4 regions of the Desulfovibrio legallii genome follow, and region 4 is predicted to be linked to each of the others. Evidence: predicted binding sites of a transcription regulator. Region 4 holds the regulator's gene; each other region holds the start of a gene.
The links. The regulator sigma-54, encoded in region 4, starts transcription at its own class of promoters, with help from an activator protein. The targets are predictions, from matches to a motif close to CTGGCACGGNNNNTGCTT.

Region 1 (5,083 bases), on a different contig from region 4:
CATCGAGCAGAACCGCAACCGTCAGGCGGCGCACGTCGCCCACATTGGCCACGATCTGCTGCTCTTCCTTGTTTATTTCGTAGTTGGTGGTGCGGGTTTCACGGCTGCCGTTCTGGTCGGACACAGAGCCCGTGATGCCGTCGCCGCGAAAGTTCACGTCCGGGGAGCCGGCCTCCAGGTTGGCACGGCCCTGCTGGGATTCCTCACTGCGCTGTTCGCTGCGCACCACGGTTTTTTCCGGGTCGAAGAGCTCACGCCGGATGGTCTTCTGGCTGAAATCCAGCTCGGCATTAACCTTGGCGATGACCCGGCCGGGGCCGAAGATGGGCTGGAGCATTTCTTCAATGCGGCGCTCCAGGTTGCGCTGCATCTGGTTGCGGTATTCCATCTGCGTGGTGCTCATGCCGGCCAGGCTGTCTTCCTCCGGCTGATAGAGCACCTTGCCGCCGTTGTCCGTAATGGAAAGGTGGCCTTTGTCCAGCCCTTCCACGGCCATAAGCATCATGTTGACGACAGCGTTGATTTCCTTCTGGTCCGGCTTGGCGCTGGGGCGCTTGAGCTTGAGCACCACCGAGGCTGAGGGCGATTGCCGCTCTTCCACAAACAGGCTGCGCCGGGGGATGACCAGGTGCACGCGCGCGCTTTCCACACTGGGAAATTCGCTGATGGTGCGGGCCAGCTCCCCTTGCAGGGCGCGGGTGTAGTTGACCTTCTGCACAAAGTCCGTCTGGCCCACCTTGATCTTGTCAAAAATCTCAAAGCCGATGCCTTGCCCCACCAGGCCGCCTTCGCCGGCGATCTTGATGCGCTGGTCGTACACGGCTTCCTTGGGCACCATGATGGTGCCGCCTTTGTCGGCAATTTTATAGGGAACTTTGTCGGCCTGCAGAGCCTTGAGCACCACGCCGGCGTCTTCGGGTCCCAGGTTGGAATAGAGCACGCGGTAGTCCGGCCGGCTCAGCCAGACCGAAAGGCCCAGGGCCCCGGCCATGAGGGCCGTTATGCCGCCCAAAAGGGCAAAACGCTGCCATGTCTGCAGGCGCGTCCAGAAATTTTTGAAGGAGGCCAGGAGTTGGGTAAGAAAAGCCGGCATGGTCCGCTCCTGCGCAGGGGTGCGCTAATTTTTCGACACCAAGGCGTGTCCGGCAATTATTAAGCAATCTTTGTGCCAAAATACGGCAATTTCCTAGAGCCGATCACCTTTAAGGCAACGCGCAGCAACCGTTATGCGCCAACACGCCAGGCCTTCTGAAAAATCCCGACAGGGCGGCCCTCGCCTCGCTGCTGGATCAGCTCGCAGCCGCACGCAAAAAAGGCGACGCCCACCGGAGGATGGCGGGGCCGCCTTACCGTGTGTGAAGAAGCATGAAAGATGGCGTCAGAACTGCATTTTGGAAAGTTCTTTGTACGCTTCCAGCACCTTGCCGCGCACGGCGGTGGTGAGCTTCATGGCCAGGCTGGATTTCTGCATGGTGATCATAAGCTCGTGCACATTCTGGTTGCGGCCCGAGGCAAAGTCCACAATAGCCTGGTCTTTGGCCTGCTGCAGCTCATTGACGCGGTTGAGGGACTGTTTGGCCGTGTCTGTAAAGCTGTTGGCCGGAGCTGCGGGCGTGTGGGCCTGGGTGGGATAGGCGATGAAGTCGGCCTGCGCGCCGAAATTTTCCCCTTTGTCCACGGTGTCGCGCAAAAGGCTCTGGTCCAGAGTTTTGGCAAAAAGGGTTTCGCTGCTCACGGGCGCACCCTGCTGCAACGAACTCTGCACCTGGGTGAAATGCCGCAGGGCGTCGCTGTACGCCCGCATGCCCACTGTCTGGATGCTCATATGCTTTTCTCCGTCCGGCGCGGCGGCATACCGCGTTATTTGCCTATTTCCAGAGCCTTGACGTACATGCCCTTAAGCGCCTCCGCCGTGGTGACGTTGGCTTCATAGTTGCGTTGGGCGGTCATGAGGTTGGCCATCTCCTCCACCACGTTGATGTCCGGGTAGGACACATATCCCTGAGCGTCGGCATCCGGGTGCCCCGGTTCGTAGACGCGCTTGAGCGGGCGGTTGTCTACGGTCACGGCCATAACGCGCACGCCTTTGACCTCCCGGTCCAGAGCCGAACGCATATGGATGGAAAAGGGATCATCCACATCCGCGGTCTGCTGCAGCACGCTGCGCCGCCGGTAAGGGCCGCCCTGGGGCGTGCGGGTGGTTTTGGCGTTGGCCAGGTTCATGGAAATGGTATTGATGCGCGTGCGGTCCGCTGCAAGGCCCGAAGCGCTGATGTCGAATGCTGTAAGAAAATCCATGACTAACCTCCCTCAAGCGCGGCGTTACACCTGCTTGCCGTCCTGAATGACGGAGCTGATCCCTTCAAAAGACTTGGCCATGATCTGGGTCAACGCCGTGTATTGCAGCTGGTTTTTGGCGTGCCGGGCCATTTCTTTATCAATATTGACCCTGTCCTCGCCGTGGATGACGCGGGGCTTGAGCTCTTTGTCCCATTCCGGTCCAAAGGTATTGGGGTCAAAGGCCGTGGGCATGTGGGCCTTGCTGGTGAGGCTCAGTTTGCCTTCGGCATCCAGGCCCAGAGCCGCCTGCAGCTCTTTTTCAAAAGTCAGCTCGCGCGGCCTGTAGCGCGGGGTTTCCACGTTGGCGATGTTGCCGGCAATGATATTCTGCCGCTGCAACTGCATGTCCATGACCTTGCCCGTCAGATTTATGGGCATGGAAAACAGGGTCTTCATGGTTCCTCCCGCATCTTCCCGGTACATATTTCAAGTTATACTTGAATTTTTTACAAAACCCTCAGGCGCTGTCCCGCGTACACTACGGCAGGGCTGTCTGTGCCCGCAGGGTCTGCAAAGACGCTTGCCGCCAGTAAGCAAAGGATGTGCCTAAAATATTTTTTCATATAATAACAGTATATTATAGACAAATTTACAACCCAATCCGGGCTGAACGATTGTCGCCGTCAGGATGCTGACGGCCCGCCCCTTTGCAAACGGCGCTTCGTGCGCTACCCTTACGGCTGCAGCTCTTCTGCCAACCCAGGGTCGCCATGACGCACAATGCTCCGCTCTACCCCGTTTTTCTCGCTCTGGAGGGCCGCCATTGTCTGGTGGTGGGCCTGGGGCAGGTGGGCAGGCGCAAACTTGCGGGCCTGCTGGACTGCGGCCCGGCCTCGGTGCTGGTGCTGGATACGGCCCCGCCCGCGGCAGCCGCTGCCCCCCTGCTGCGCGACGCACGGGTGTGTTTTGCCCGGCGCGCCTGCACGGAAAAGGATGTGGCGGGCCGCGTTCTGGTTTTTGCCGCCACGAATAGTACCGCGGAAAACCGCCGCGTGGCCGCCTGGTGCCGTCGGGCAGGCGTGCTCTGCAACTGTGCCAGCGCGCCGGAGGAAGGCGGCTTTCAGGCACCCGCCGTGGCCCGCCGCCCCCCTCTGGGCGTAGCCCTTTCCACCGGCGGAGCCAGCCCGGCCCTGGCCCGACGCTGGCGGGGAGAGCTGGAAACCTGGCTGGTCCCGCGCGCGCGCATGGCCGTCCTTATGGGGCGGCTGCGGCCTTTGATCCTTGCCCTGGGCGCGGAAACAGGGCAGAATACCCTATTATTCCGTAAGCTGGCGGAATCCCCTTTGCAGCAGTGGCTGGAGCGGAACGAAACGGAACGTTGCCGCCTTTGGCTGCAGGAAGCGCTGCCGCCGGCCCTGCACGCGCATCTAGCGGAGTTGTTGCATGATCTCCCCTGAAATTTCCACCGGCGTCACCCTGCTGCTCTATGGCCTGGCCAGTACGGCGGGCATTGCCGGCATGCTGGCGCGCAGCGCCCTCTGGCGGCGTACGGGCTGTTGGCTGGCCGTGGCCGGTTTTCTGTGCCAGACCGGCATGCTGGTTCTGGGTTTTCACCGGGCTTTGCCCGGCGGCCTGAGCCTGGGGGCCTATCTGCAGCTCATGGCCTGGTTTGTGGTGCTCTGCGGCATAGCGGCCTGGGGCAAGCTCAAGCAGGAAGTTCCCCTGGTTTTCGCCGCGCCGCTGGGGCTCATGCTTTTTGCCATGTCCGCCCCCTATCTGGGGGCCGTAGTGCCTGTGCCGCCTTCGCTCAAGGCGCCCTTCTACGCCCTGCACATCGGCGCGCTCTTTCTGAGTCTGGCCCTGCTGGCCCTGGCCTTTGCCGCCGGAGCGCTGTTCCTGTTTATGGAAGGCCGCATCAAAAGCAAGCAATCGGTCAAAGGCTTCTGGCAGGACATGCCCGCCCTGTCCATGCTGGACAGGATCAACGCCCTTACCGTGCTCACGGCCTTTCCACTCTACACGCTGGGCATTGTGGCGGGGCTTATCTGGGCCAAGCCCGTGTTCGGCGGCGTGGTGACCGGCGACCCTAAGGAGGTTGTCAGCATCGTCATCTGGGCGCTTTTGTCCGTGCTGTTCAACAACCGTATCACCAAGGGCTGGCGGGGCCGCAAACCGGCGCAGCTGGCGGTGTTCATCTTCATCCTCTGTCTTTTTTCCATTGTGGTGGTCAACACCTTTATGGAAACGCACCACGCCTTTATCCGGCGCTGACTGGGCTATAGCTATGGACTGCGACATCTTTCTTGTGGGCCTGAACCACCGCACGGCCGGTGTTGACGTGCGCGAACGCTTTGCCCTGGTCAACTGCTGCGACCCTGAGCACTGGGCCCTGCCCTGTACGGGCGCGGTGAGCGAAAGCGTGATACTCTCCACCTGTAACCGCGTGGAGCTGCTGGCGGCGGGCACGGGCGACGTGCCCGGCCAGATGCTGGAATGCTGGGCCGGCGCGCGCGGCGCCAGGGTGGAAGAGCTGGCCCCCTATGTCTATGTGCACAAGAATCTGGAGGCAGTGCGGCATTTGTTTTCCGTGGCTTCCAGCCTTGATTCCATGGTGCTGGGCGAGCCGCAGATTCTGGGGCAGCTCAAGACCGCCTACCGCAAAGCCGTGCAGAGCCACGCCACGGGCGTCATCCTCAACCGGCTGCTGCACAAGGCCTTCTCTGTGGCCAAACGCGTGCGCACCGAAACGGCCGTGGCCTCCAGCGCTGTATCCATCAGCTATGCCGCCGTGGAGCTTGCCAAA
Region 2 (5,083 bases), 180 kb from region 4:
GCGCGGTATACACCACCAGCACACTGGCGCCCAGTTTTTGGGCCAGCAGAAAAGCGTATTCGGCCACGTCCTTGCTGTGGTCAGAAAGGTCTACGGCGCACAGTATCTTCTTGATTTCCTTCATGGCAAACTCCTGTTCTCGGAACGCAGAGAGGTTTTTCACAAGGTCGGGACGACGCGGTTCGCCCCGCCTCTACAGCACGAACCGCCGCTCACGGATTTTTGCCTTTACCTGGAGTAAATCGTAGGGGTTTTTACAGCGATATACAAGTCTTTTCCATAGAATGGCGGCGGAAGGGAAAAATTTTCCCCTTAGGGGCAAGCCGATGTTGCAAAACCGGGGGCTTATGTCTAGACTTATTTCTGGCAAAGTTTTTGCATTTGCCTGCCCATACGGCAATGCCAACCCCTGGAGGCGTCATGAAGATTCAGAACGAACAACTGGAAGCCCTGCTGCGACAGCAAGAGCTTGCCGCCAGGGCCGCCGCTGGACAGAAAAGCGACGGCAACGCCTTTGCCGCCGCCCTGGCCGAACAGCTGAGCCCGACAGAAGACACGTCCGCCGCGTCCGCTCAGGTGGGGCAGACAGCCCAGGCCTCTCAGGCCGCGCTGATCAGCCAGATGTTGCTGGCCGAAGCGCCCGACGCCCAGGCCGCCACCGCAGCCGCAACTGCCTCCCCCGAACTGCCAGGCCTGGAGAACGCCGTATCCCAGGCCGCCGGCACGCTGGATATGTGGGACACCTATGTGCAGACCCTGGGCGCCGGAGATCAAGGCTCTCTGAAGCAGGCCTACGAGCTGCTGCAGGGCATTGACGGGCAGGTCGCCGCGCTGAAGGACAGCACTACGACCCTGCGCGGGCAGAGCTCTGGCTTCGACTCCCTGCTCAACGAACTGGAAGTGCTCACCACCACCGAGAAAATCAAGTTCAACCGTGGGGACTATCTGATCTGAGCTGCGACCGCCCTTTTCAAGCGGCATCCCGCAAACGGGCCATCGGCAATGCCGACGGCCCGTTTGTTTTGCGCACACAGGGGTTGCCCCACGCCGCAAAAACTCTACACCTAGAAAGATTACTTTTGCGAATATATGTGCCCAACGTTTACGGACACCCGTTCCGACGCTGACCCGCGCAAATGAATTGCGCTTGCGCCTCAGCGGCGGGCGCCTGCTTTCGCAACCGCCAGGCATTGCAACGTTGCAATGCCCTAAAAAGCTGCGGCCCCGACGCCGGGGAGCATCGAGGCCGCAGGGGTTGAGGTTGGCGTGTTCAGGAGGGGTTTGTGTCCATATGGCCGGACAAGGGGGGAAGTTTCTCAGGGCCGGACCTGCAGGGGCATTGCATCCGGCCCGTGGCGACGTCGGCGGGGATCAGCGCTCGTCGCTGTCAGGGCCATAGCCGGGGCCCATCATGCCGCCGTAGCCGCCGTAGCCCATATGACCGTAGCCGTGCGAGCCGTAGCCCATGTGACCACGCGGGCCGTAGCCGGGGCCCATCATGCCGCCACGCGGGCCATAGCCGCCGCAAGGGCCAAAACCGCGGCCCATCATGCCCATGCCGCCCATGTAGGGGATGCCCTTATCCTGCATCTGCTTGCGCATGTCGGCATCGGCGGCGTAAAGTTTGTTGCTGATGTCGGTCAGCTCCTTGCGGACGGACTGCACCTTGGCGTCATCGTCCTTGGCGCCCGCCGCGTACAGCGCCTCCAGTTCAGACTGTTTGGCCCACTGCATCTGCATGAGGGGCTGCATCTTCTGACCATACTGCTGGCCCAACTCCTGCATAGCTGTCATCTGTTCTACCGTAAGGCCGCCGGGGCCACCCATATAATGGGGCCGGGCCGCCGCCATGCCGGCAAAAGCCAGCGTGGCCGCCAGGGCCAGAGAAAGCGTCACTATGCTCATCCGAGTCTTTTTCATGGTCGTATATCCTTTGTGTTTTTGCGGCCGAGGCCGCGCATCATAAAAAAACGTTTCCTCACCGGCGGGAGCCTGGGCCCCCTGGCGGGGGGGCCTGCACGGCGGGCGGGGTCCAATACCCGTCACACCCGCCGTACCGACCCGGCCCCGGTGCTCCGTGGCAGCCGCTCAATAAGGCCGCTGCCAGGGCCAGCAATCCCAACAACACTGTGCCGCGCATTCCCATAGTTTCTCCGCTGGTCCGCGTGCCGTGTGGGGTTAGAGCACTTTTTTGAGGTTTTCAAACTCCTCCAGGCTTATTTCGCCTGAAGCCAGCCGGCGCTTGAGGATTTCCAGCGAATCGCGCCGGTCGCCGTGATTTTGCCGGCGGGAATTCACCAAGCCGTAGATGAGCCATCCCGCCAGGACCAGCAGCAGGAGCATGCCCAGCATGCCCGGCCAGCCGCCTCCGCCCATAAATCCATCTGAAAAGCACCCGAACATATATTAATCCTTGCAGCGGCAGTTTGCGTCGTCAGCCACGGCCCTTTGCCGTGTCCGACCGCTGTGCGCCGCCGTTGCCAGACATACAGCAAGGGGCGTGCCAATAGCCCAAATATTAGCACAACATATTTAAATAAAAGATAAAACTACAACAGCAGGACATGAGCGCAGCACAAACAGAATCCTGGGTGTTGTCCTAATTTTACCCACATTCGAGCTACGCTATCCAAAATTTTCCAAACATCTTGCCATGTGCGTAAAAAATACCTATTGCAAGGAGAGCCTGCGGCGCCATGCCCCGTGCGCTGCCATTCTTACACGCCCCGGCCGTGAAGCCGCGGCCGAGGACATACCATGCGAGCGATGTTGTCTTCTCCCCGCTTTTTGCGGCTACGCGGCCTGTCCCCGTGGATGCTGCTGGGCATGGCCCTGATTCTGGGCGCCGCCGTAACAGTGCTTTCCGTCCGCAGCAGCCAGCGGGAACGCGCGGCCATGATCCACAATATGGTGGACAGGGCCGAGGCCCTGATCTGGGCACTGGAGGCGGGCGGGCGCTCCGGCTTCTGCCGCCCTGCCGATAATTTTCGCAGCCTGGAGCCCCTGCTCATGGAAACGGCCAAACAGCCGGGCATCGTGTTTATGGCCGTGGCCGGCAACGGCGGCCTTATGCTGGTCCACAACGACGCGGCAACCCTCACGCCGGAACAGGCCGCCGGAGTCCTGCCGCCGCCGGAAGAAGTGGGCGACCGCCCGGCCTGGCGCGTGCGTCAGTGGGGAGATCGCAAAATTTTTGAAGTCTACCGGCTGTTTGCCCCTCTGCAGCCCGAACACGCCACACATCCGGGCAACGGCATGGGCCGGGGCATGGGGCATATGCGCGGCCGCAGCATGGGGCCAGGGCTCGGCCTGGAACCGGGCCGCAACCCCGATGCGCAGAACGCCCCGGCAATCCCGCAAGAGCGCGGCGTCTGGCCGCCCCCGCCGCCAGGAAGCATCCTTTTGCCGCAGGTGCGGCGCACGCTTGGCCTGGCCATGGTCGGGCTGGATATGCGCCCGTTTGAGGCAACCCTGGCCGCCGACCGCCGCAACACGCTGGTCAGTGCCGCTCTGGTGGCAGCGCTGGCGTTGGCCGCCGTGGTTTCCCTGTTCTGGGCCCACAACTATCGCCGTTCGCGACGCCTGCTGCGCGACCAGCGGGCCATGGCCGCGGAAGTGGTAGCCAACCTGCCCTTGGGGCTTATCACCAGCGACCCCGCCGGTGGCGTCGCCCTCATTAACGCCACGGCTCTGGACATGCTGGGCCTTGTGCGCGATCAGGCCGTGGGCGCGCCCCTGCGCGGCCTGCCAGGTCTGGACTGGAACGCCTTGGCCCATGAGCTGACCAAAAAAGGGAAAATCCCCGACCGCGAAGCCCGCCTGCATCTGCCGGGGCGCGATCCCACCGCCGTTAGCCTGAGTGCGGCCGCCGTGCGCAACGAAACAGGGGTCTTCCTGGGACATGTCTTTGCCGTGCGCGACATCACTGAAGTCAAACGCCTGCGGGCCGAGGCCCAACGCCACGACCGGTTGGCCGCCCTGGGCAACCTGGCCGCAGGCGTGGCCCACGAAATCCGCAACCCGCTGAGCACCATCAAGGGCGTGGCCGTATATCTGGCTCGCCGACTTACGCCTGGAGGACGGGAGGAAGAAGCCGCCCGGCGCATGGTGGACGAAGTGGACCGGCTGGACCGGGTCGTTTCCGAACTGCTGCAGTTTGCCCGGCCTGCAGCCATGCCCCGCAGCGACGGAGACGTACGCGCGGTGATCCGGCACGCTTTGCGCCTGGCAGAAGCGGATCTGCAGGCCAAGAGCATACGCGTGACAGAGGATCTGCCGCCGGACTTCCCCAACGTGCCTATCCACGCCGAGCGCCTGACCCAGGCCCTGCTCAACCTCTTTCTTAATGCAGCCCAGGCCATGAGCTCTGGCGGCACGCTGCGAGTCTGCCTTACGCCCCTGCCGGGCAATGCGTTGTATCGCATCACGGTCACAGACACAGGGCCGGGCATTGCCGAGGCGGCCCTGTCTTCCATCTTCACACCCTACTTCACCACCAGGCCTTCGGGCACGGGGCTGGGGCTTTCCATTGCGCTGCAGATTGTAGAAGGCCTGGGGGGTCGGCTGCATGCGGCCAATGTGGGCGGCACGCCCGGCCAAGGCGCGGAATTTACCCTCATTCTGCCTCTGCGTCCGAACACTGACGCCAACGATGCGAATATGGAAGATGCAGACGCGAACCGGAGCGCAACCCCGGTAGCCACGCCCCACGAACCGCCGGAAAAGGAACAGTCATGAACGCCAAAACATCCATCCAGCTGCTGGTGGTGGACGACGACCGCAACCACCGCGAGATGCTCCAGGCGCTACTGGAAGAATGGGGCTACGCCCCCACAGGCCTGGACAACGGCGAGGCCGCCGTGGCCCTCTGCCGCGAACGGCCCTTTGATCTTATCCTGATGGATGTGCGCATGGGCGGCATGAATGGCGTGGAGGCCACCAGGGCCATCAAGGCCTATAATCCGGCCATTCCCATTCTGATCATGACGGCCTACTCGGATGTGGCCGGGGCGGTAGAGGCCCTCAAGGCCGGGGCCTATGACTACCTGACCAAACCTCTGGCCTTTGACGTGCTTAAGCTGGC
Region 3 (5,083 bases), on a different contig from region 4:
GCCCATGAGCACAAAAAACGACCGCCAAGAGCGGGCTTCCCGCACGCTTGCGGCCCTGCAGGCGCGCTATCCCGCGCCGCACACCCACCTGGACGCCCGCAACGCCTGGGAACTGCTGGTGGCCACAGTGCTGGCCGCTCAGTGTACGGACGCGCGGGTCAATACCGTCACCCCGGAGCTGTTCCGGCGCTGGCCGGACGCCGCGGCACTGGCCGAAGCCGCGCCGGAGGAGCTGGAAGCCGTCATCCGGCCTACGGGCTTTTACCACAGCAAGGCCAAAAACCTGCTGGGCGCGGCGCGCCGCCTGCGGGATCAGTTTGGCGGCTCGGTGCCGCAAACCCTGGCGGAGCTGGTGACCCTGCCCGGCGTGGCGCGTAAGACGGCCAACGTGGTGCTGTTCGGGGCCTTTGGCATCAATGAGGGCCTGGCCGTGGACACGCACGTCAAGCGCATCTGCTATCGGCTGGGCCTTACGGACGCCACAGACCCCGTAGAAGTGGAGCGCGACCTCATGGCGTTGCTGCCCCGCGAGGAGTGGGGTGACTTCAACCACCGCATGGTCTGGTTCGGCCGGGAGGTTTGCGCGGCGCGCAAGCCCCAGTGCGGGCAATGCCCCATGGAAGGGTTTTGCCCCAGGCGCGAGCCGCCCCGTGCGGGCGGCAAGGGCGCGCCGGGGCGCAAGGTTGTCCTGTCCTGATTTTTTTCTGGCGGCGGTCTGGGGCGTCTTAAGAAAATCGCGGCCTTGCCGATGAGCTTTACAAGTCGCAATATACAGCTTTGCCAAGGACGCAGACCAGTGCCGGCGTGGGTGACGCAAGCACCGGGGAAGCCTTCTTCCCGAAGTGAAACTGTTTGAGGGTAGGACGCCATGTCGCAGAACAGCTTGCTCAACGTCAGCAATAACGAACTGGAAATCATTGAATTTCTTATTGACGAAAAGCAGCCGGACGGCAGCGCCTACAGCGGGCGCTACGGCATCAATGTGGCCAAGGTGCTGGAGATCATCCGCCTGCCCAGCATCACCAGTGTGCCCAGCAAGCACGACCCCTCGGTGCTGGGCACCTTCAATCTGCGGGGCAAGGTGCTGCCTCTGCTGGATCTGGCGGCCTGGCTGGGCAAGGAGATGTCCACGCGAGAAAACGCCAAGGTCATCGTCACAGAATTCAGCGGCGTGCAGGCGGCCTTCCTGGTGTCTTCGGTCACCAGCATCCACCGCATGACCTGGGACCGCATTGAGCCGCCCAACCGCTATGTGCAGACGTATTCGCGCGACAGCATCACTGGCGTGCTGCGCATCCAGGACCGCGTACTGTTCATCCTGGATATGGAAAAAATTCTGGCCAATCTGGACAGCAGCCTGGACATGTCCAAGGTGGAGCTGGACAGCAGCCCGGTGGAAGGGGCCGCACAGTTCCACCTGCTGGTGGCGGACGACTCTAACTCCCTGCGGCACATTATTCGATCTTCACTGGAAAAATCCGGCTTTCAGGTCACGGCTGTGGGCAGCGGACGGGAGGCCTGGGAATTTTTGCTGAAAACCCAGGCCGAGGCGCAGGCCCAGGGCAAGGAACTCACCGACCTGGTGCACCTGGTGGTTTCAGACATCGAAATGCCTGAAATGGACGGCCACATGCTCACGGCCAAAATCAAGGAAGCGCCGGGCATGCACCACCTGCCCGTCATCCTGTTTTCTTCGCTCATTACCGAAGCGCTCTACGCCAAAGGCGTCAAAGTGGGGGCGGATAAGCAGGTTTCCAAACCCGACCTGCCGGGCCTGAGCACCATCATCCGCGAACTCATCGCCCAAAAGCTGCACAAATAGCGCAGTTTACGAATGAAATGAGTTAATTGCTCTGCAAGGATTTTCTTGAAAATCCTTGCCACGAAATGCGAGAAGGCAGGCTTTTGCCTGCCGTAAGCGAGCATTTCAAGTGTTACATGCTCTAGAGCAACGCACCGTTGCGAATAGGTATTCGCAAAGGGTAAGGCACGCTCGCTCCGGCGTTTCAGCGCGCAAATCAATAGCGATTGCTTGCATCCGCAGCATCCTGTGTCGCAACGCTGAAGCTGCGCTTGCGCCTCCACGGCGGGTGTCTGCTTACGCAACCGCCAGGGCATTGCAGCATTGCCATCCCTGACAGCGGCAAAAAGCCGTCGAAAGCCCATTTGAGAGCCCATTGCCCTGCACCGCCTTTTGCGGTGCAGGGCTTTTTTGTGCGGTAGTATAAAACAAAAATGTTTTATACTCGGGGCAAAAAAACAAAAATGTTTCGGTAAAGCGGGATACTTTAAAAAAATATTATTACATATCGCACTGATATAAAAAAATCCAAGCTGGCACATCGCTTGCTACCCAAAGGCAACAACGCACCGCGTCCCATGGGGGCCGGGCGCGTACACCCCGTGTTCCCAGGAGGAAGCGATGTTGAAGAAAATGTTGGCACTGCTGGCGCTGGCCCTGACCCTTGGCGGCGTTACCGGCGCACGCGCGGCAGACACCATCAAGGTGGGCATTCTGCATTCATTGTCCGGCACCATGGCCATCAGCGAAACTACGCTCAAGGACGCCATGCTCATGCTCATTGACGAGCAGAACAAAAAAGGCGGCCTGTTGGGCAAAAAGCTGGAGCCTGTGGTGGTGGACCCCGCCTCCAACTGGCCCTTGTTTGCGGAAAAAGCCCGCGAACTGCTGAGCAAAGACAAGGTAGCCGTGGTCTTTGGCTGCTGGACCTCGGTTTCGCGCAAGTCTGTGCTGCCCGTGTTTGAGGAGCTCAACGGCCTGCTCTTCTATCCCGTGCAGTATGAAGGCGAGGAGTCTTCACGCAACGTCATCTACACCGGGGCCGCGCCCAACCAGCAGGCCATCCCCGCCGTGGACTATCTGATGAACGACCTGGGCGTGCAGCGCTGGGTGCTGGCCGGCACGGACTATGTCTTTCCCCGCACGGCCAACAAGATTCTGGAGGCCTACCTCACCGCCAAGGGCGTGAAAAAGGAAGATATCCTTATCAACTATACGCCCTTTGGCCATTCCGACTGGCAGTCCATTGTGGCGGAGATCAAAAAATTCGGCAGCGCCGGCAAAAAGACCGCCGTGGTTTCCACCCTCAACGGCGACGCCAACGTGCCCTTCTACAAAGAGCTGGCCAACCAGGGCGTTTCTGCGGCGGATATTCCGGTCATGGCCTTTTCTGTGGGCGAGGAAGAGCTTTCGGGCATCGACACCAAGCCCTTGGTGGGCCACCTGGCGGCCTGGAACTACTTCATGAGTGTGGACACGCCCGCCAACAAGGCCTTTATCAAAAAATGGCACGCCTACATCAAGAATAACAAGCGCGTGACCAATGACCCCATGGAAGCCCACTACATCGGCTTCAACCTCTGGGTCAAAGCCGTGGAAAAAGCTAAAAGCACGGATGTGAACAAGGTGCTCAAAGCCATTGTGGGGCTGGAAACCCCCAACCTCACCGGCGGCATGGCCAAGGTGCTGCCCAACCACCACATTACCAAGCCCGTGCTGATCGGCGAAATCCAGGCCGACGGTCAGTTCCAGGTGGTCTGGGAGACGCCCAAAGTGGTGCCCGGCGACGCCTGGTCCGATTACCTGCCCGGCTCCAAAGACCTGGAAGCGGACTGGACCGACCCCATTAACTGCGGCAACTACAACGTAAAAACAAAACAGTGCGGCGGCGCTGCCAAGTAAGGCCGCACGTCCAAAGCTCATAGAGCCTCCACCCTGCAACCGGAGGGGGCCGACCCTGCCCGCGTCGGCCCCCCTCCCCCACCGGCTGTCCCCTCCGGCTGTCATGCCGGAGAGCCCCCCGGACAAGGATATGTCTATGCGCGCGGTGTTATCCCTTCTTTTTTGCATCCTGTGCGGCTTGCCCTTGGCAATGCCCACTGCCGCTCCGGCGGCGGGCGCTGCCTCCGGAGACGCGGCGCTGACTCCCGCCACGACTCCGGAGCCCAGCCCGACCCAGGAGCAGGCCGGGCTGTCCACAGCCCTGCCTGCGGAACTGCTCCGGGCTTTGGTCAGCCCCAAGGTTATGGACAGGGACAAGGCCCTGGACCTGTTGGACACCCTGCCCGTCGACCTTCAGGACAGGCTGCTGCGCGCCCTGCTCCACGGCCGTCTGTTGGCGGATCAGGAAACCCGGACTCTCTATGTGGCGGCCGCTGATGGTGCCGCCCGGCCACTGCTTGCGCCGGAAGCGTCGGCCCGGCCCGCTGAAGGACTGCGCCGCGTGGGCACCAGCAACCGTCAGCGCCAGCGCATCACCGATGTTCTGAACGCCCGCGCCCTCACTGCGCCCAACGTGCTGCGCCGCCGCGCCGCGGCCGCCGCACTGATGGAAAGCGCCGTACCGCCGCTCAAAGCCCCGGCCCTGCGCGCCTTGCTGGATGTGGAAAAGGACGCTCCCACCCGCGCCAGCCTGGAAGCCGCCCTGGCCCTGCACACGGCGGCGGACAAAAGCGCCACCCCTGCAGACCTGCTGCAGGCCGTAGCCGCGCTCGACGCCAACGGTGCGCCCACGGCCTGTAACGCCCTGAACGCCCTTGCCGACAGTGCTGACCCGGCGGTGGCCAAGGCGGCGCAGGACGCCCTGTACAGACAGCGTGTGGCCGCCCAGTGGGGCGGGTTTTTTGAAATGTTCTTTTTCGGCCTCAGCCTGGGATCCATTCTGGTGCTGGCGGCCACTGGTCTGGCCATCACCTTTGGCGTCATGGGCGTCATCAACATGGCCCACGGCGAATTTATCATGCTGGGGGCCTACACGGCCTGGGGCGTGCAGCAAATGCTGCCCGGCCGCCCCGGCCTGGCGCTGCTGCTGGCCGTGCCCGCCGCCCTGCTGGTCAGCGGCGGCATGGGCGTGCTGCTGGAGCGCACGGTCATCCGCTTTCTCTACGGCCGGCCGCTGGAAACCCTGCTGGCCACCTTTGGCGTGAGTCTGGTGCTGCAGCAGGCCGTGCGCAGCGTGTTTTCGCCCCTCAACCGGGCCGTGCAGACCCCGGACTTCATGAGTGGCGTGTGGCAGATCACTCCGCACTTTGCCCTGACCTGCAACCGCGTCTACATCATGCT
Region 4 (5,083 bases):
CGCGGCCAGGGCCTCCAGCGAGGCGTTCAGGTCGTCCAGAAAAGTGCTTTGCCGCAGGTCCATGCCCAGCGCAATGCCCTGAAAATGGCTCATTGAAGGGCGGGACATCATGGCCGCCATTTCCGGCGCCAGGCTGGCGGGCAGGCCGTCCACCACAAAGTGCCCCATGTCTTCAAACACTTTCAGCGCGGTGCTCTTGCCCGCACCGGAAAGCCCCGTAACCACGCAGACCCGCACCGGCGCAGAGGCCGGCGCACTTGTGGATGTGGAGGCGGCAGCCGCCGCTACGGTTTTGCTCATAACGCCCTCTCGCGGCAAGGCCGGTTCGTCCARGGCCGCCCCGATCTCTCGCCTGCCGCTGCAGGGAAACCCGCCGTATGCAGCCGCGTGGGGCCGCTCCAACCGAGCGGCCCCTGCAAAAGGCTTACTTCGGACGGAGGAAAGCCCCGCCCAGGAAGCACTTGCGCCTACAATACGGGATCAATCAACGCATACCCGCTGGCGCGCGTACGATAAACCACATTGATACGGCTGTTCTCCGCATTAAAAAAGACCAGAAAATCACTACCGATGGAATCCAGCTGCATGAGCGCCTCATCCAGATGCAGGGGTTTTGTGGCCAGCCGGTCCGTACCTTCCACAGGCTGCGGGGCCTCGCCTTCGGCGTCCACGGTATAGGTAAACACGTCCACTTCGGCGTTGCGGGCCTTGCGGCGCTGCTCCTTGACCCGTGAAACCTGACGCTTGATCTGGGCTTCCACCTTGTCCGTCACCAGGTCAATGGCGGCGTACATGTCCGAAGTCTGTTCTGAAGCATTAATGTGCAGGCCCTCGCCGGTGACGGTAACCTCGCAGCGATGGCGGAATTTGTCCACGGTCAGCACCACGGCCACGTCCAGACCGGCGGATTTGCCAAAAAACCGCCCCAGCTTTTCCATGCGGCGGCGAGCGTATTTTTTCAGATGGTCGGAGGCGTCGAAGTTTTTGAAGGCGAAGGAGATGTTCATGAAGTCCTCCTGGTGTGGGGCGCCGGGGCGCTTAAGGCCGGACCAGACAGGGGCCTAAAAGTGCTCCTTGCGCCGTGATGAAGAAGGAATATCGAGAGCGGTGCGGTATTTGGCCACCGTGCGTCGGGCGATGTTGACCTTGAGGCGCTCTTTGAGCATTTCGCCGATGCGTTCGTCGCTCAAGGGCGCGTGGGGGTCTTCATCCGCAATAAATTTTTTGATCAGCGCCTTGACGCTTTCAGAGCCCACCTGGCTGCCGTCGTCCAGTTCCAGCCCGCTGTTGAAGAAAAATTTCAGTTCAAAAATGCCGTGGGGCGTAGCCACATATTTGTTGGTGGTGATGCGGCTTACCGTGGACTCGTGCATGCCGATATCGTCGGCAATGTCCTTGAGGATGAGCGGGGCCAGCCTGGTGACGCCCTCTTCAAAAAAAGGCCGCTGGTGACGCACAATGCTCTCCATCACTTTATACAGGGTCCGTTGGCGCTGGTAAAGGCTTTTAATCAGCCAGGAAGCGGAGCGGATTTTTTCGGAACAGTATTCCTTTTCCTTCTCCGAAGCGGCGGTCAGATCCATCCCGCTCATGGCCGAAAGCTGCAGCTGCGGCAAACCATCCTCATTGAGCAGGATCACAAACTCATCGCCCACTTTGTAGACAAAAACGTCCGGGCTCACATAGGTGGGCTCGCCCCCGCCAAAGCTGGCGCCGGGCAGCGGGTCCAGGCTCTGGATGATGTCCAGATACTCCCGCAGGCCTTCCATATCCAGCTTGAACTTGCGCAGCAGGGGCTTGTAACGTTTTGCCTCCAGATCTTCCAGGTGGGATGTAACCAACTCCACAAGGATGGGGTCGCGGTCATAGTGCAGATTGCGGATCTGCACCAGCAGACACTCCCGCGCGTCCCGGGCGGCCACGCCCACAGGGTCAAAATGCTGCACCTTTTCAAGAACGGCGCGCACCTCGTCGGGCGCGGCGTGGGCCATCTCCGCCACTTCCTCCACGCTGGCCTGCAAATAGCCCGATGAAGAAAGGTTGCCGATGATCACCTCGCCAATGGCCTTCTGTGCGTCGGTCAACTGCGAAAGCCGGAGCTGCCAGAGCAGGTGGCCTTCCAAGGTGGGCTTGGCGGCGTAGCGGGCCTCCAAGGGCGAAATTTCTTCGGCGGCCTCGTACTCGCGGGACTGCGACAGGCGGGGGGTACTGGCAAATTCACCCAGATAATCTTCCCAGTCGGCGTCCTTGGCCAGCTCACGGTCATAGACCTCTTCGGCCACGGGTTCGCGCCCGTCTTCGGCCACGGTTTCCGGCCCGGCCTCTTCGCCGCCGGATTCCTCCAGAAACGGGTTTTCCACCAGCTCCTGCTGGACCGTTTCCAGAAGTTCCAGACGAGAGAGCTGCAACAATTTGATGGCCTGCTGCAGTTGCGGGGTCATCACCAATTGTTGTGCCAGCTTTAGTTGCTGCCGAAGTTCCAGTGCCATGTGTCCCTTCCGCCCTCAAGCGACGAGAAAACTACCTGATTTTTGTTTACAAGGAATGTGCCACAGCTATAAAAATTATGCAATAGCCAGCAGTTGTGCGGGCGCAATGGACCGCCCCCGCGATTTGGTGGCCCAGTCGCCGCCAAGGGACGCTGCACGTCACAGCCCAAGCCGCCCTTTGGCGCCAAAAAAGCCGCTCCGCGAAAGGCGCGACGCCGCGCGGCCCTTCACGGAACGGCCCTGTACAAGCCGGGCGCAAAGGCCGAAGCTCAGCTCCTGCCGTGTCCCTTGGCGTATTTTTTGGCCGCGCCGATAAACTCGCGGAACAAAGGGTGCGCGTTCATGGGCCGGGATTTGAATTCCGGATGGAACTGGCAGCCCAGAAACCAGGGATGGTCCGGCAGCTCAATGATTTCCACCAGTGAGTCGTCCGGAGCCGTACCGCTGAAGACCATGCCCTTCTGGCCGAACATCTCGCGAAAAGCGTTGTTGAACTCGTAGCGGTGGCGGTGGCGCTCCTCCACCAGGTCTTTTTTGTAGGCATCGTGCGCCTTGGTGCCGGGCAGCAGCTTGCAGGGGTACGCGCCCAGGCGCATGGTGCCGCCCTTGTCGCTGCCGGCGTCGCGCCGCTCCACGTTCTTGGTACGGAAGTCGTACCATTCCGTCATGAGGTAAATGACCTTGTGGTCGGAAAGAGGGTTAAATTCCTCGGAATTGGCATCTTCCAACCCGGCCACGTGCCGGGCAAATTCAATGACGGCGCACTGCATGCCAAGGCAAATGCCGAAGAAAGGCACGCCCTTTTCCCGCGCGTAGCGGATGGCCGCAATTTTGCCCTCCACCCCCCGGTAGCCGAAACCTCCGGGCACCAAGATGCCGTCACAGCCCTCAAAGTGCCCGGCGGCATTGGCCTCGGTCACATTTTCTGAATTGACGTAGCGCAGCTCCACATCCACCCGGTTGGCCACCCCGCCGTGGATAAGCGCCTCGTGCAGGCTCTTGTAGGCTTCCTTCAGATCCACATACTTGCCCACAATGGCAATGGTTACCTGGCCTTTGGGATTGGCGCAATCGCTGACCAGCTTTTCCCAGGCTTCCAGGTGGGCATTGCGCGCGGGCAGGCGCAGCATGATGGCCACTTTCTGGTCAAAGCCCTCCTCATAAAACTTGAGGGGCACTTCATAAATGTTGTTTACGTCCACCGAAGAGAACACGGCGTCCTGGTCCACATTGCAGAACAGGGCGATCTTGCGGCGCAGCTCTTCGGGGATGCTCTGCTCGCAGCGGCAGAGGATGATGTCCGGCTGAATGCCGATGGAGAGCAGCTCTTTGACGCTGTGCTGGGTGGGCTTGGTCTTGTGCTCACCCGCCGTGCGCAAGTAGGGCACCAAGGTGAGGTGGATGTTCAGGCAATTGTCGCGGCCCAGCTCCGAACGCAGCTGGCGGATGGCCTCCAGAAAAGGCAGGCCTTCAATGTCGCCCACGGTGCCGCCGATTTCGATGATGGCCACGTCTGGCGCGTCATCGCCTTCAGCCAGCGAAAGCACCACGCTCTTAATCTCATCGGTGATGTGGGGAATCACCTGCACCGTGGCGCCCAGATAGTCGCCGTGGCGCTCTTTGGCAATGACGTGGTTGTAAATGGCCCCGGAGGTGGTGTTGTTCTTGCGGGACATGGGCACGTTGAGGTAGCGCTCATAGTGGCCCAGGTCCAGGTCGGTTTCGGCGCCGTCGTCGGTGACAAAGACTTCGCCGTGCTGAAAAGGGTTCATTGTGCCGGGGTCCACGTTAATGTACGGGTCCAGCTTCTGGATGGTGACCGTCAGCCCGCGCGTCTGCAGCAACGCGCCCAGGGAAGCGGCCGCCAGGCCTTTGCCCAGTGACGAAAGCACACCGCCCGTCACAAAAATATACTTTGTTTTCATGGCCTCTCAACCTTGATTGTGGCGTGCCAAGGCACATCCCCAAGCACATCTTCGTCTACATACACCAAGACGATTTTTTTTGCCAGCATTGACTATCCAAAGCAAGGTACGTAGTGTGGTATTCCCCATGCAGACGGGCATCCCGTACGGGGCCCCCTCCCGCGCTTGCGGCGGGCCGGCCGCGCCGGGCCCCGCTGCCGTATGCCGTCGCCGGCAGGGGTCGGCAGGCGGCGCTGTTTGTCAAGGAGGCTTTCCCCGCATGGGCACGGTCAATACGCTGGTCATCACCGGCTACGGCACCAATTCGCATCTGGAAACCGCCCACACCGCCCGCCTGGCCGGAGCCGACCGGGCCGACGTGGTGCACTTTTCCGACCTGGTGGCCGCCAAGGTTCACTTGGACGACTATCACTTCCTCATTTTTCCCGGTGGCTTTCTGGACGGCGACGATTTGGGCGCGGCCCAGACCGCCGTTATGCGCTGGCGCTACCTTGAAGACGCTGCGGGCGTGCCCCTGCGGGAGCAACTGGACCGCTTTCTTGAGGCCGGCAAGCTGGTGCTGGGCATCTGCAACGGCTTTCAGCTGCTGGTCAAGCTGGGCGTGCTGCCCGCCCTGGACGGCCACCGCTTCGAACGCCAGGTCTCGCTGGGACACAACGACTCCGCCCG

Region 1: a site for sigma-54 is predicted at 2,872-2,889, ahead of flgB (flagellar basal body rod protein FlgB). Genes of this name have one in related genera too.
Region 2: a site for sigma-54 is predicted at 2,490-2,507, ahead of EB812_RS05715 (SHOCT domain-containing protein). Genes of this name have one in related genera too.
Region 3: a site for sigma-54 is predicted at 2,335-2,352, ahead of urtA (urea ABC transporter substrate-binding protein). Genes of this name have one in related genera too.

The regions. Positions count from the first base shown of each region.
Region 1 covers NZ_SIXC01000007.1:61,276-66,358, forward strand. The annotation lists gene fliF (flagellar basal-body MS-ring/collar protein FliF) at 1-1,093, opposite strand, end outside; gene fliE (flagellar hook-basal body complex protein FliE) at 1,379-1,825, opposite strand; gene flgC (flagellar basal body rod protein FlgC) at 1,861-2,298, opposite strand; gene flgB (flagellar basal body rod protein FlgB) at 2,323-2,736, opposite strand; gene EB812_RS07035 (precorrin-2 dehydrogenase/sirohydrochlorin ferrochelatase family protein) at 3,051-3,737, shown strand; gene ccsA (cytochrome c biogenesis protein CcsA) at 3,724-4,551, shown strand; gene hemA (glutamyl-tRNA reductase) at 4,565-5,083, shown strand, end outside.
Region 2 covers NZ_SIXC01000006.1:1,494-6,576, reverse strand. The annotation lists gene EB812_RS05730 (universal stress protein) at 1-124, opposite strand, end outside; gene EB812_RS05725 (hypothetical protein) at 421-954, shown strand; gene EB812_RS05720 (hypothetical protein) at 1,372-1,920, opposite strand; gene EB812_RS05715 (SHOCT domain-containing protein) at 2,179-2,403, opposite strand; gene EB812_RS05710 (ATP-binding protein) at 2,758-4,737, shown strand; gene EB812_RS05705 (sigma-54-dependent transcriptional regulator) at 4,734-5,083, shown strand, end outside.
Region 3 covers NZ_SIXC01000004.1:162,084-167,166, forward strand. The annotation lists gene nth (endonuclease III) at 5-697, shown strand; gene EB812_RS04310 (chemotaxis protein) at 869-1,822, shown strand; gene urtA (urea ABC transporter substrate-binding protein) at 2,423-3,703, shown strand; gene urtB (urea ABC transporter permease subunit UrtB) at 3,840-5,083, shown strand, end outside.
Region 4 covers NZ_SIXC01000006.1:181,823-186,905, reverse strand. The annotation lists gene rapZ (RNase adapter RapZ) at 1-300, opposite strand, end outside; gene hpf (ribosome hibernation-promoting factor, HPF/YfiA family) at 468-1,007, opposite strand; gene rpoN (RNA polymerase factor sigma-54) at 1,062-2,489, opposite strand; gene EB812_RS06550 (CTP synthase) at 2,759-4,414, opposite strand; gene EB812_RS06545 (phosphoribosylformylglycinamidine synthase subunit PurQ) at 4,674-5,083, shown strand, end outside.